3 regions of the Paenibacillus sp. GM2FR genome follow, and region 3 is predicted to be linked to each of the others. Evidence: predicted binding sites of a transcription regulator. Region 3 holds the regulator's gene; each other region holds the start of a gene.
The links. Region 3 encodes LexA, which represses DNA repair genes until DNA is damaged. Its sites were predicted from a motif close to CGAACATATGTTCG; they were not measured.
Positions count from the first base shown of each region.

Region 1 (4,280 bases), 3.0 Mb from region 3:
AATCATACGGTGTTCATGAAATGACTCGGCGAGCGCACTCTCGATTAATTCCATTTCTTGCGGATCGAGCGTTGGCCGATCTTTCCGCCCCTCTTCCAGTTGCCTACGAATGATGGTTTCTTTGTGCTCCGGCAGCATCATCCGGCTTGATTCCCACAGCCCATTACCCTCAAGCTTTTTTCGTGTTGTCATTTATAGTGTCCTCCTATCTTGGCTGATCGGTCCAACGCTTGGCCTGCGTCTGTTTTGGATACCGCTCGAATCACAATCGAATTCCCATATTTATTTTTTAGGGCATCGGTCACCCGTTCAAGTGCCATCGACCGCTCCCGTCCTGTATCAAACAATGATATTTGGTATTCCGTATCCGGGGAAAACTGTGACAAGCTAATACCGACCCTCCGAATCGGCAGGCCGTCCCAATACGTTTCAAGCAGCCGGCATGCCCAGCGGTAAACCTGATTCGTAATATTCGATGGATCCTCCATTTTCATCTGCCGGCTAAATCCCGTGGGGCGGTCAAAGTCGGCCCCCATACAACCGACCGACACCACATGCCCCATAAAACCAAGGCCGCGGCATCGCTGGCAAACCAGCTCTGTCAGCTCAAGCAGCACGACCTTGATTTCTTCCAGCTTGGTATAATCCCGAGGGAGGGTCATCATGTGTCCAACCGATTTAGGGTCAACCTGGTGCGTACCTGGCCTTACCGGGCTATCATCGATTCCGTTGGCAATTCGCCAGTACATCTCGGCTGAAATATCGGAATTTTTACCGAATTTACGGCGCATCATTTGCTTCAATTTAGCAAGAGGCGTCTGAGCCACGCTGCCGATCGTGGGCAGCCCCATGACGTTAAAGTGGCGGGTCATCTTGCTGCCGGCCATAAACATACAGCTAACGGGCAGTTTCCAAAGGGTATCCGCAAGCGAGTCCTTGGACAAAGTGTAGATGCCGGACGGATTTTTCTTGGCGTAGTTATCACAGGCCGTTTTAGCAAGGATTTTGGTTTCACCGATGCCGAAGCGGGCGTAAACACCCGTAGCATCCAGGATATGACGCTGAATGGTTTGGGCTAACTCATCGGGTGTGCCGAACAGATGCAGCGAACCGGTAACGTCTAGAAACTGCTCGTCGATACTGTAAGGCTCAACTAAATCGGTATAACTCTTGTATATCTCCGTGATTTGCATCGAAACGTCAATATACTTCTGCATCCTGGGTTTGATGACGACAAGATCCGGACACTTTGACAGCGCCTCCCCTAATCGCTCTGCCGTCGTTATTCCTTTTTCTTTAGCAAGCGGACAAGCAGCCAGCACGATGCCTGAACGTCTTTCCGGATCCCCTGCAACGACCAAAGGGCGATCTTTATACTCTGGGTGGTCTGCTTTCTCAACAGATGCATAAAAGGACTGGCAATCCCCTAACATGATCACTCGGTTAGATGATTTCACAACGGACTCCCCTTATCTGCGATTTTTAGCCCCAGGTAGGTGTACGATCGCTGCTCGATCTCTGCCTCAATCAGCCCCCACAGTATGGACAGCTTGTGATGATACCCTCTACAGATGAATTCAACCTCAATCCCAAGCCTTGTTTTTCGATCCTCGTAAACCTTAATGGCATATTCACGCATTTTTCTACGAGCTTGAGCTAAATCGGACAATGCGGCTGCCTGCAAATGGTCGATGATCGCATTCGTTAGCTCTAGGGTCTTTAAATCGGCTCTACATAGGATCGAACGGTCATGCTCTAACACATCAAGTAAAAGGGGTAATAAAATATAATCCTTCACCAGTTGGGTTTCATCTGGTTTCAACCCAATACTCAACATCATTAACCACCTCATTGACGGGAACGTTTGTTTGTATTATATGCGAACATTCGTTCTTTTATCAATGTAAATTATACCCTTATGATGACGAACCAGAACTCACAAGCGGTACCAATCATAATCAGTGATTAAAGACCCCGACCTGGAACCTTTCAATCAACGGATGGTTTTTATTCAGATTCACTTTCATTACAAAGTCGGAAGGGATCTCTTTGATACAAAACGAAATATCCTCCTGTAAAAATTCCGGCTTTTCATGATCGTAAAATTTCCCGGCCGCTTCCGACTTTCGAATCCGTTCAATGGTGTCCTCGGCAGATATACGGTTAGTGTCTTGGAGAATCTCCGCTATATATTGTGCACAGGCCAGATCATCATCGCCAGACGGATGCGAAGCAATTAAATTAATCATCATGTCGTCATCTTCTTTTAATAAGTTTCTCTTTATAAACGCTGCTGTTGTTCTTGCATTGGTGAACCCGGTAACGAATAGGTGCTCGGTGCTCAGCGCGTTTAAGGTTGCTGTAACTCCATTAGTTGTCTTCTGGATCAGAAATTTCTCCCGAAGATCAAAGTTGTGTAAACGTACAGGCGAATTATCCAGCTCAAACCCCGGAATCGGCAGCCCCTGTATCTCTCCCGCTAATAAAAAGTCAGGATCGATTTTCTTTAGGCGTAAGGCGTCGTCCAGAGTTCCTGCCAGAATGATACCCTGAACCCCATTGATAAAGGCATAGTGCGCTACGGTAAAAGCCCTTATGACATCAATTACAACATTGATGTGTGATGCGTCCAACGTATGATGGTGTCCTTGAATAATCTTTATCGGCATGTCGTATCCCCTTTCACCCGGCATAGTGGGGGTATGTTAGTAACAGTATATTGGCCCAAATCCAAGGAGTGCTCAAATCCTCTAAGGCTTCGGCAGCAATGAGGGAATATTAAATCCGGATGTGGTGATAATTAGGAAGCATGTACAAATCAAGAACATGCCCTGTATTACACGAATTTCAAGTCCGAGGAGCGATACCATGGAAAAGACCAAAAAGCGAAAACTGAATATCAGCTTTCATAGCGATATCGACCTGCAGACCGACTCCGCGGAGACAAAAGACAACGAATCTTCGGGAAAATCAAAATCTTCTAAAGGCTCAAAGGGTCAAGTGTGGGAGTTTATCGCACTGGCGACGATCCCGATCGTGCTCGTTTTCGGCAATTCCATGCTCGTCCCGGGGCTTCCTGAAATGCAAAGGGAACTGGGTATCAGTAAATTCCAAAGCAGCTTGATCATTACGATTTTCTCCTTGGCAGCAGGCTTGTTTATTCCGATTATTGGTTATTTGTCCGATCGATTTGGACGCAAAGTTATTATTATCCCTGCCTTGATCATATATGGAGGTGCCGGTATTCTGGCAGGATTCGGCGCCATCTGGAACTCTTTTGCGGTGATTATCTCCGCGAGGGCAATTCAGGGGCTTGCGGCCGCCGGAACAGCACCGATTGCCATGGCCCTCGTCGGCGATTTATACGATGGCGGGACGGAAAGCAAGGCACTGGGCCTAATCGAAGCCTCCAATGGGGCAGGGAAGGTACTCAGCCCGATCATCGGCTCCCTGCTTATGCTGATCGTATGGTATGCATCCTTTTTCGCGTTTCCCGTGTTCTGTGCGTTGTCGTTACTGGCCGTCATTTTTATGATCAAAGAATCGAAACAACATTCAAAGCAAGAACTAAGGAAATACCTTGGAAAAATCAGAGACATCTTTAAAGAAAAAGGCCGCTGGCTCATCACCGCTTTTTTTGCCGGTTCGCTAGGGCTATTCATTTTGTTTGGCGTACTATTTTATCTATCCAACATTCTTGAAGACAAGCCTTACAACATTGACGGGGTCATGAAGGGCTTGATTTTGGCCATTCCATTACTTGGGATGGTTATCACTTCCTATACGACCGGAAGCTTGATCAAGAAAAATGGCCTGCTGATTCGTTGGCTGATGAATATCGGGCTGATTGCCATGACCCTTTCTCTGGCGGCTACACTTTTCTTTTTTAAGAACATTTACATGTTTATCGGGCTGCTGACAGTCAGCTGCATTGGAACCGGAATGCTTCTTCCTTGCTTAAATACGATGATTACCGGCGCTGTTGAGAAAAGTGAGCGAGGAATGATTACGTCCCTCTATAATAGCTTGCGATTTTTGGGGGTTGCCGCAGGGCCACCCTTGTTCGGGTGGATGATGGATAAATCGGATCATGTTGTTTTTATAACAGTATCTTCACTATCCTTGGTTACTTTAGGTTTGGTGTTCTTTTTGATTAAGCCGCCTCGGCAGATCGGATGACCGGACAAATCCCTTATGACAAAAGATGGGCACCTGTCAATGGGTATGAGCATATTATGCCAATGTCATTGGATTAAACGACTAAATCAAAAAGAATTGAG
Region 1 covers NZ_MKZM01000008.1:3,894,774-3,899,053, reverse strand. The annotation lists gene PAEVO_RS17650 (YolD-like family protein) at 1-192, opposite strand, end outside; gene PAEVO_RS17645 (DNA polymerase IV) at 189-1,457, opposite strand; gene PAEVO_RS17640 (YhjD family protein) at 1,454-1,837, opposite strand; gene PAEVO_RS17635 (2-phosphosulfolactate phosphatase) at 1,959-2,669, opposite strand; gene PAEVO_RS17630 (MFS transporter) at 2,869-4,179, shown strand.
Region 1: a site for LexA is predicted at 1,881-1,894, ahead of PAEVO_RS17640 (YhjD family protein). Genes of this name have one in related genera too.

Region 2 (4,280 bases), 330 kb from region 3:
GTGACCAAAATCACAATTGCCCTTTCTTCCCTTGTCTATACTTAAATCGAACACGAATTCGACTTATGAATCAGGGGGAGTCTGCATGTTAAGCCAGCATACGATTGAAGTCGTTAAATCCACCGTTCCTGTTCTTGAAACGCATGGAACGGCAATCACGACTGCATTTTACCAAAAATTGTTTCATCATCATCCGGAGCTTCTTAACATATTCAACCATGCGAATCAACGAGAAGGAAAACAGCCCTTTGCTCTTGCCAATGCCGTGTACGCCGCAGCAGCCCATATCGATCGTCTTGAAGCGATCGTCCCGGTTGTTAAGCAGATCGGACACAAGCACCGGGCGTTAAACATTTTGCCCGAGCACTATCCGATCGTTGGCGAAACGCTGCTCGCCGCCATGAAGGAGGTGCTAGGTGACGCCGCATCGCCCGAAATTATCGAGGCCTGGGGCGAAGCTTACGGCGCCATTGCCGATGTCTTCATTGGCATTGAAGCCGATATGTACCATAAAGCCGCGAACGAAGCCGGCGGCTGGAGCGGATACCGCAATTTCGTAATTGACCGGAAGGTGGAAGAAAGCTCAGTCATCACTTCCTTTTATTTGGTCCCGCAGGACGGCGGCGAGATTGCCGATTATCAACCCGGTCAATACATCACGCTCCGGGTAAAACCTGAAGGTGAAACCTATTATCATAATCGTCATTATAGTCTCTCGTCCGCACCGGGCCAGCCTTACTACAGAATCACGGTCAAGCGTGAGGATGAACTGGAAGGAAAGCCTGCCGGCATCGTCTCCACTTGGCTGCACCGTCATGCCGAGGTCGGGACCGTTCTCGAGGTCACTCCTCCGGCCGGTTCCTTTACGCTGGATACGGACACCGATCTTCCGCTTGTCTTGATCAGCGGCGGCGTGGGTTTGACCCCGATGGTGGCCATGCTCGAAACCGTGCTGCTGAGTCAGCCCGACCGGAAAGTAACGTTTATTCATGCGGCCAAGTGCGGCAGCCAGCATGCGATGAAGGCTCATATCGATGCGCTCGCCTCCAAGCATCCGCAGCTAACCTCTTATGTCATTTATGAACAACCGGAATCGGAGGATCAGTGCCACCAAGCTGGCTATATTGATCTTGAATTCCTTCGTAAAACCGTCGATGCGAAAGCCGACTTCTACTTCTGCGGCCCTGTTCCGTTCATGCGTGCCATGAACAGTCAATTGAAATCGATGGAGGTACCTTCAGACCGGATTCATTATGAATTCTTCGGCCCGGCGGGTACATTGGAAGATTAATGAACCGTATTACAAAATCAAAGGGTGCCTGTCTTGTATAAAGACAGGCACCCTTTTTGGATTGATTATGCTTGCTGGTGACTATGATTCAGCGAAAAAGTGAACCTTCTGCTAATTCTGTCGTGAGCATGTTATTAACATATGTATCCCGGCGTTCATATCGTCCGCAAATTCAGGGCTAGACGTGCTTGCCCTGTTCCCGCAGCAGCCGGTTTACCGTTTCTCTCCTCACGCCGATCAGCTGTCCGATCTCTTCCTGAGTCAGATACTCGGTCAAGTGTATTCCCTGTGAATACTCATCCAGCCACCGGATCAGCAGTTCAAGCCGCTCCGCAGGTCCTCCCACCGTCAAGTGATCCAGCCTCATCTGCATGAACCGCACTTTTTCCTGCAGCAATCTGGCAACCTCGAGCGGTTTCTGCGGATCCTCCGCGAGCTGGCGGTACCACGCTTCAGCCGATATGACCTCCACTTCGCTCTGGATCAGAGCGATCGCCGTTCCATGTGTCTCCTTCGGGCTGATCAGCGAATGGTGCGGCACCGTTTCACCGGGATATAAAATATTGAAAAGCACCATGTTGCCGTTCGGATGGAGACGGGTCACCTTGAACAATCCGCTCCGGATGTGATATAGATGGTCCCCGCTATCCCCTTGCCTGAACAATATTTCGCCTTTATGTAGAATCATGAATGAATCGCCTCCTGATGAATGCAGTTATCAGGAGTGTAAACGATATGCCGCCATGAATCCACTGGGATCCATAAACCATTGCCAGAAATTAATGGTTGCAGGCCGTATATTGTTGGCATACTATGTGTAAGATAGAACATATGTTCTATATATTTATGTCTGAGGATGTGTCTCTTATGATGAAGCCTTCCACTCCTCCTCCGCCTTCACCAGAAGACGAAGCCCTAATCCATGATTATCTGCTGCATCACATCATCCAGTCTGCACTCGAGCGGGATATTCGAATTCTCAAGACCCTTAAACTCAAAACGGCTGACCTCTATATCTTAAATCTGCAGCTTATTAAAAAAGGGAATTCGGATCATGCCTGGTTCATACAACAACAGATGAGAAGGCGCGGCATCCGGATTCATAGCCAGAACCGCACAGCCAAGGAAGGGCTGCAGGTTCAGTATTTGTGCCGCGGATATGAAGGCAGCCTGCTCTGCGAATGGCACTCCCTCAAGGAAGAGATTAAGGATCGGCTCGTTTCGTATCTTGGCACGGATTTAGCGGCATACTAGCACCGACTACGTACAAGACAGGAGCGCTCATGAAGAATATCTTCCACATATATTCTGCCGATATCCATAGAATCATTCGTAATTGGGCTGCAGGCGTCATCATAGCCGGGCTTGCCGTTCTTCCTTCTCTGTATGCCTGGTTTAACATTGAGGCTTCTTGGGATCCCTACGGCCAGACCTCCGGTGTATCCATTGCCGTTGCCAACCTGGATAAAGGGACCACTCTTCGCGACCAGCCGATTAATCTGGGAAAAGAAATCGTGGAGTCCCTCCATCACAATGAGAAGCTGGGATGGCGGTTTACGGAGGATAGCGAGAACGCTATTCAAGGTGTACGGCGCGGCGATGATTATGCCGCCATCATTATTCCGGAGAACTTCTCTGCCCGGATCGGCACCGTGCTGACCAATGAGCCTGTCAAAGCTCAGATCCTCTATTATACCAACGAGAAAATCAACGCCATTTCTCCCAAAGTGACGGCCCAGGGCGCATCCGGTGTCGTGGAGGAAATCAGCAAAAATTTCATCAAAACCGCCAATGGCACCATCTTTGAGATCTTCAACACGCTCGGGATTGAGATCGAGAATCAGCTCCCGGCAATTAATAAAGTACGAAGTCTTCTGTTCCGGCTCGAAAAAAGCTTTCCGGAGCTCAATGAAGCGGTGGGCACAGCCGCTAAGGATATTCAGCTGGCCAACCGATTGATTCAGCAGGCCGACACCGCCCTGCCTCGCCTTGAAGGGATTGCCACGGACGGCAAAACCATGGCCGGTGCGCTGGCGGAGTTCGCGAATCAGGCTGCGGGTGCCTCGAAATCGCTGGAGCCTGCCCTGCGTCAGGACTTGGAGGTACTGGCTGCAACCACCGGAGCGCTCTCGCAAGTGCTGGACACTCTGGGGCAAGCCGACATCGACCCGAAGGAGCTTGCCAGCCGCCTGAACGCTGCCCAGGAACGCGCAGAGACAGCAGCGCAAGCCGCGGCCCGGCTGGGTCAATTGTTCAAGCGGCTGGGCTCGATCTCCCCGGCGGCAGCTTCCGGGGCGGCCAAGCTCGAGGACATTGCAGCACGCTGGACCTCAGCTCAGGCCGTGCTCCAAACCATAGCCCAAGCCGTGGAACGGGGAGAAGAAGCACCTGCGGATTCCATCGATAAGCTGAAGAAGCTGAACGATGACATTACGGGACTGACCAACACGCTGTTAAGCCGCTACGATACGGAGATTGGTCCAGCGATCAGCAAAGCCTTCACCAAGGGCGCAGGCACGGCCAAGCGTGTTCAGCAGGAGCTGACCCAGGCGCTTGCCGCAGTCCCCGACATTCAGCGTTTGCTTCAAGATGCCCGGAAGGGGCTCAAAGTAGGGGGCGAAGAAGTGCGGCTTGCCCAAAGCCGTCTCCCGGAAGCCGAGCTACGAATTACGCAGCTGGCTAATCGGCTGCGCGAGATGGAAGCTGAAGGGGATATCCAAGAGGTTATCGATTTGCTTCAAAACAATTTTGAGCTCGAAAGCCAGTTTTTTGCCGAGCCTGTTACGCTGGAAGAGAATCGCCTGTATCCAATCCCAAACTATGGCTCCGCCATGTCTCCTTTCTTCACGACCTTATCCTTGTGGGTAGGCGCCCTGCTGCTCGTTTCCCTGCTCTCCGTCGAGGTTCATGATGAAGAGAGAAGCTTCCGCAGCATCGAGATTTACTTCGGACGCTATTTAACATTTCTGACCATTGCGCTGTTCCAAGC
Region 2 covers NZ_MKZM01000008.1:597,040-601,319, reverse strand. The annotation lists gene hmpA (NO-inducible flavohemoprotein) at 86-1,291, shown strand; gene PAEVO_RS02855 (Crp/Fnr family transcriptional regulator) at 1,470-1,979, opposite strand; gene PAEVO_RS02850 (YhjD family protein) at 2,159-2,545, shown strand; gene PAEVO_RS02845 (YhgE/Pip domain-containing protein) at 2,575-4,280, shown strand, end outside.
Region 2: a site for LexA is predicted at 2,116-2,129, ahead of PAEVO_RS02850 (YhjD family protein). Genes of this name have one in related genera too.

Region 3 (4,280 bases):
AAGGAACTTTATTTCGGTAACTGCTGAATTTCCGCTTGAGTATTTAAATGGTTTTAAATTAGACGGCTTATTTATGTCTTTTGAAAAACATTTATACCATCTGAGCTGGGAACAGATGGATCGAAAAGGAATATATCAGTTGCGTTTTTACGGGTCTGAACAGGATTTTCAGTTAACGGCCGACAAAGAATCCATTCGAAGATTCGGTTCTCAATTTAAACAGGCCTGGGAAGAGGCTCCGTTAGTTTCATAGCAATGGCAATAGGTTTTGGTTTATGGTTTTGTAGAACCGTTCATGGAATGCAGCTAATACAGAATCGCCCTCCATAAAAGGGAAGATTCTTTTTTTATTTTTCGAAAAAAGGGAACCTTTGCTCACTTCCATGACTCTAATTAGACGAGGTGAATCGGTTGGAGCTGGAATACTTGAAGCAGATGACGGTGATGGACACACAGACACTGGATAAAATCATGAACTTATACGGAAATGATATCTGGAATTACGCTTATTTTCTGACCAAACAGCAAGCACTGGCTGACGATATTGCTCAAGAGGTGTTTATTAAAGCTTATTTTGGCATACATACCTTTCGCGGTCGGGCGACGCTAAAAACGTGGCTGCTTACAATTACAAGACATACCGCGTTTCGATATAAACAAACTTTTTTCTTTCGGAAGGTGACCCTCAAGGACAAGCTGCTCACAGATGCCTCAAGCCGGTCGGCGGAAGTAGAGTATTTGGATGGGCAGTATACCAATGAAATATGGGCCATGATTATGACCTTACCCAGGAAGTTCAGGGAGGTGTTGATCCTGGATCTTTACTATGAGATGTCAATAAATCAGATTGCGGAGTTCCTTAACCTAGCGGCGGGTACCGTAAAATCAAGACTGTATCGGGCAAGGAAAAAAGTACAGAACCTGTTGAAGGAGAATGGCGATGAATGAGGATAAACCAGACTGGTACAACCGGGCTAAAAAAGCTCCCTTTTCAGATGAAAAGTTCACATCCGAAATGAAAAAAAACGTGCATAGGTCCGTGATTTTCACCGACAGCAAGCCTAAACGTCGGAAGCACTTACAAGTTGGATTTGCTGGAGGGTTAATGCTTCTGACTATTTTAATTGCCTTTCAATTGCCTTTTGGCAGAGAGGAACAACAGAGAGCAGGGACTTTACTTCCTGGTACGGAAGAGACGATCCGAGCACAAGGCTTAACAGATAGGGGAAGGTTGAGTGTGGTTGCTGTAGAAAAGGAAAAAATAACGACATTGGGAGCACCGAGCTGCTTCGGCCTCGAAACCGACCTGTCGTTTACCGGAAACTACAGCGTACGATATCTTTCTCATGGCGTTACGGGTGAAGTCTCCACGCTGGAGGACATTACTTTTATTCAACCCACCTCTGCAGCAGTCGATATGATTCGTTTGCCGTTTCAGGATGCTGATGTATTTATACTTGCACCGCAATATAGGGATTGCCATGGGATAGAAATCTACGCATTCGCCGTTGATCATGAAACGGGGCATGCAGTGCAGCTCCGGTTCCAGGAAGAAATGATGGTATCCGACACTTCCTATTACAGACCAGGCACGATTCCTATGGTGAAAGATAATAAGCTTGTTCTAGAGTCCACGGAGGGGCCTGGCGGAGAAGGTTCATCAGACTCTAAACTCACGCGAACGTATCGGCTGGATCTTAGGCAAAATGCTATGGTACTAGTCCAAGACAATACAATGATACCCCCTGCGAGTTAAATAAAACAAGTAAAGAGGTTACCATCCAATTAAGGGAGGTAACCTCTTATATTCATAGATATATGAAATTAGTGGACGTCCCTGAAGAGTCCGATTACTTTACCGAGAATCGTAACATGGTTCAGGCGGAGTGGCTCGTAGGTAGGATTCTCCGGTTGCAATCGTACATGATCCTTCTCCTTGTAGAAGGTCTTTACCGTTGCTTCGTCTTCTTCGGTCATCGCTACAACAATGTCGCCATTGTCTGCAGTTTGCTGCTGGCGAACAATGACATAGTCGCCGCTGTGAATGCCAGCTTCGATCATACTGTCACCGACTACCGACAACATGAACACCTTATCGTCGCCTACATAATGCTGCGGGAGCGGAAAATAATCCTCAATGTTCTCCATGGCTGTAATAGGAACACCTGCAGTGACTTTACCGACAACAGGCACTCTGGCAATGGTGTGGGTAAACAGGTTCGCGCTATCGGACTCTTCTTGGCCAAGAAGCTCGATGGCTCTTGGTTTCGTAGGGTCACGGCGAATGAGGCCTTTCTTCTCCAGACGGTCTAGATGTCCATGGACCGTTGAACTGGAGGCTAGTCCGACAGCCTCGCCGATTTCCCGGACAGAAGGCGGGTAACCCTTGCTACGAACTTCGTTGCGGATAAACTCTAAGATCGCCAGCTGGCGGCTGGATATTTTCGACATGCCGTATCAACCCCATTTAGTAACGTTTGGGAAAATTATAACATAGAACTTCCGTTCGTACAAACATAAGTTCTAAATAAAAATAGAACAAATGTTCTTTTGGGTATTGAATCAAACAAGTGTTCGTGTTAATATAAATTCATAAGAGAACACTTGTTTGGGAGATGATGATTCCATGTTGAAATACAGTACATACCGCAGCATTTATGAGAACGTTCCAGTGCAAACGAAGAATTCCTCGGAGACTTGGAGCAATCAATTGAAGTCCAGAATGGCATCCATTCCATTTATAAAACTTTTATTCATCCTCTTGATCGTAGCTTCATTTTGGACAGGAGCATATTCCGTTTTTGCCGGGGGGATGGACAAGCCCACTGGGGAGAAGCAGGTTATTGTTCAATATGGTGATAGTTTGTGGCGAATTGCTTCCCTTCATAAACCGGCAGATATGGATACGAGAGTCTATCTGGATAGCATCCGAAGAATTAACGGATTGAAAGGTCCGGATATTCAGGCCGGAGAGGTGTTGTCTTTACCGGTCTGGTAATTGGACGACGCTAAGAGCAAACCTTTCCTTATATATGTCCCTACTTCTCGCTTTATATTTCTAAGCTTGCCTAACGAAGTGATTTCACGCAGTATAAGCGTGTTTATAATAGACGGCTATTGATTTCTTAACATAGAGGAACCCATTTATGGCATCATATGTTCATATTTGTTCTTAATAAGAGTTTGCAAGGGTGCTGTTGCCTTGACAAGCTCTTTTTCACATGTTTAAGTTATACATGATATCGGAATTGGAGGAGAAGTCATGGACATCGATACTTTGGTTGAACGCATCAATGTACTAGCAAGAAAACAGAAGAGTGAGGGATTGACCGCGGAAGAGCTCAAAGAACGGGCTGAGCTTCGGGAAATATACCTTAATAATATTCGCAGTAATTTTAGACAACAGCTGGAAACGATCGAATGGGTTGATGAAAATGAACAAAAAGGCGGCCCGCGATTAAAGCATTAGCCGATCAACTGTCGCATGGATCTACAACAGTGGATTTCTGACCAGATAGATGGATAGAATTATAATACTTGGGGTGCCGATTATTCGTGGAATCGAATACGGTTACCCCAAGTTTATATATGGATTGGTAATATTTTGAAATTGAGTTCAGGGGGAACTATATGTCACGATCATGGGAAAGAAAAGTCAACAAAAATATGTCACAGCTGAACAAGCAGCGTAAAAAGCAGGGACTGACCTCATACCAAGGCTCTGCCGTCAATGATAAGCATGACGTGTTTAAGGGGCGTAAGTATGTTCTTCCGTTAGTACTCGTTGCACTGGCTGGTTTGTATGCGCTTCTCGGAACGGCGACATCCCAGGCAGCCGGCGGAAGCAATGACGTGTTGAATTGGGTTGGTGTCAGCTTGTATATCCTGTTAGCGCTCATGATTTTCCTGCGCAAACCTTATTTGAAGATTGAGCGTGCTTCCGTTTCCACGATGAAGTTCAATAGGGAACGTCGTTTGGCTGTATCGGATATCGAGAAGATCAAATTGGCTTCGGGTTCCGTCGTGATCCAAGGCAAGGGGAAAGCAGGCAACTGGGTATTCTCGCGTATGATGAATCTTTATGATACAAAAGCGATGGGCGAAAGATTGGAAGAGTTCGCAAAGACTCATCAAATTCCAGTGGAGCATAATTAACATATAGAATAGATCACAGTGTATATATGAGGAGTGGGAGAGAAATGCCGATAGCTGCGGTTTTGTTTGATTTGGACGATACGTTATTGTGGGATGAACGTAGTGTGGAGGAAGCGTTTGAAGTG
Region 3 covers NZ_MKZM01000008.1:925,966-930,245, forward strand. The annotation lists gene PAEVO_RS04480 (hypothetical protein) at 1-253, shown strand, start outside; gene PAEVO_RS04485 (RNA polymerase sigma factor) at 403-948, shown strand; gene PAEVO_RS04490 (hypothetical protein) at 941-1,756, shown strand; gene lexA (transcriptional repressor LexA) at 1,825-2,451, opposite strand; gene PAEVO_RS04500 (LysM peptidoglycan-binding domain-containing protein) at 2,627-2,998, shown strand; gene PAEVO_RS04505 (DUF896 domain-containing protein) at 3,263-3,469, shown strand; gene PAEVO_RS04510 (hypothetical protein) at 3,631-4,155, shown strand; gene PAEVO_RS04515 (HAD family hydrolase) at 4,200-4,280, shown strand, end outside.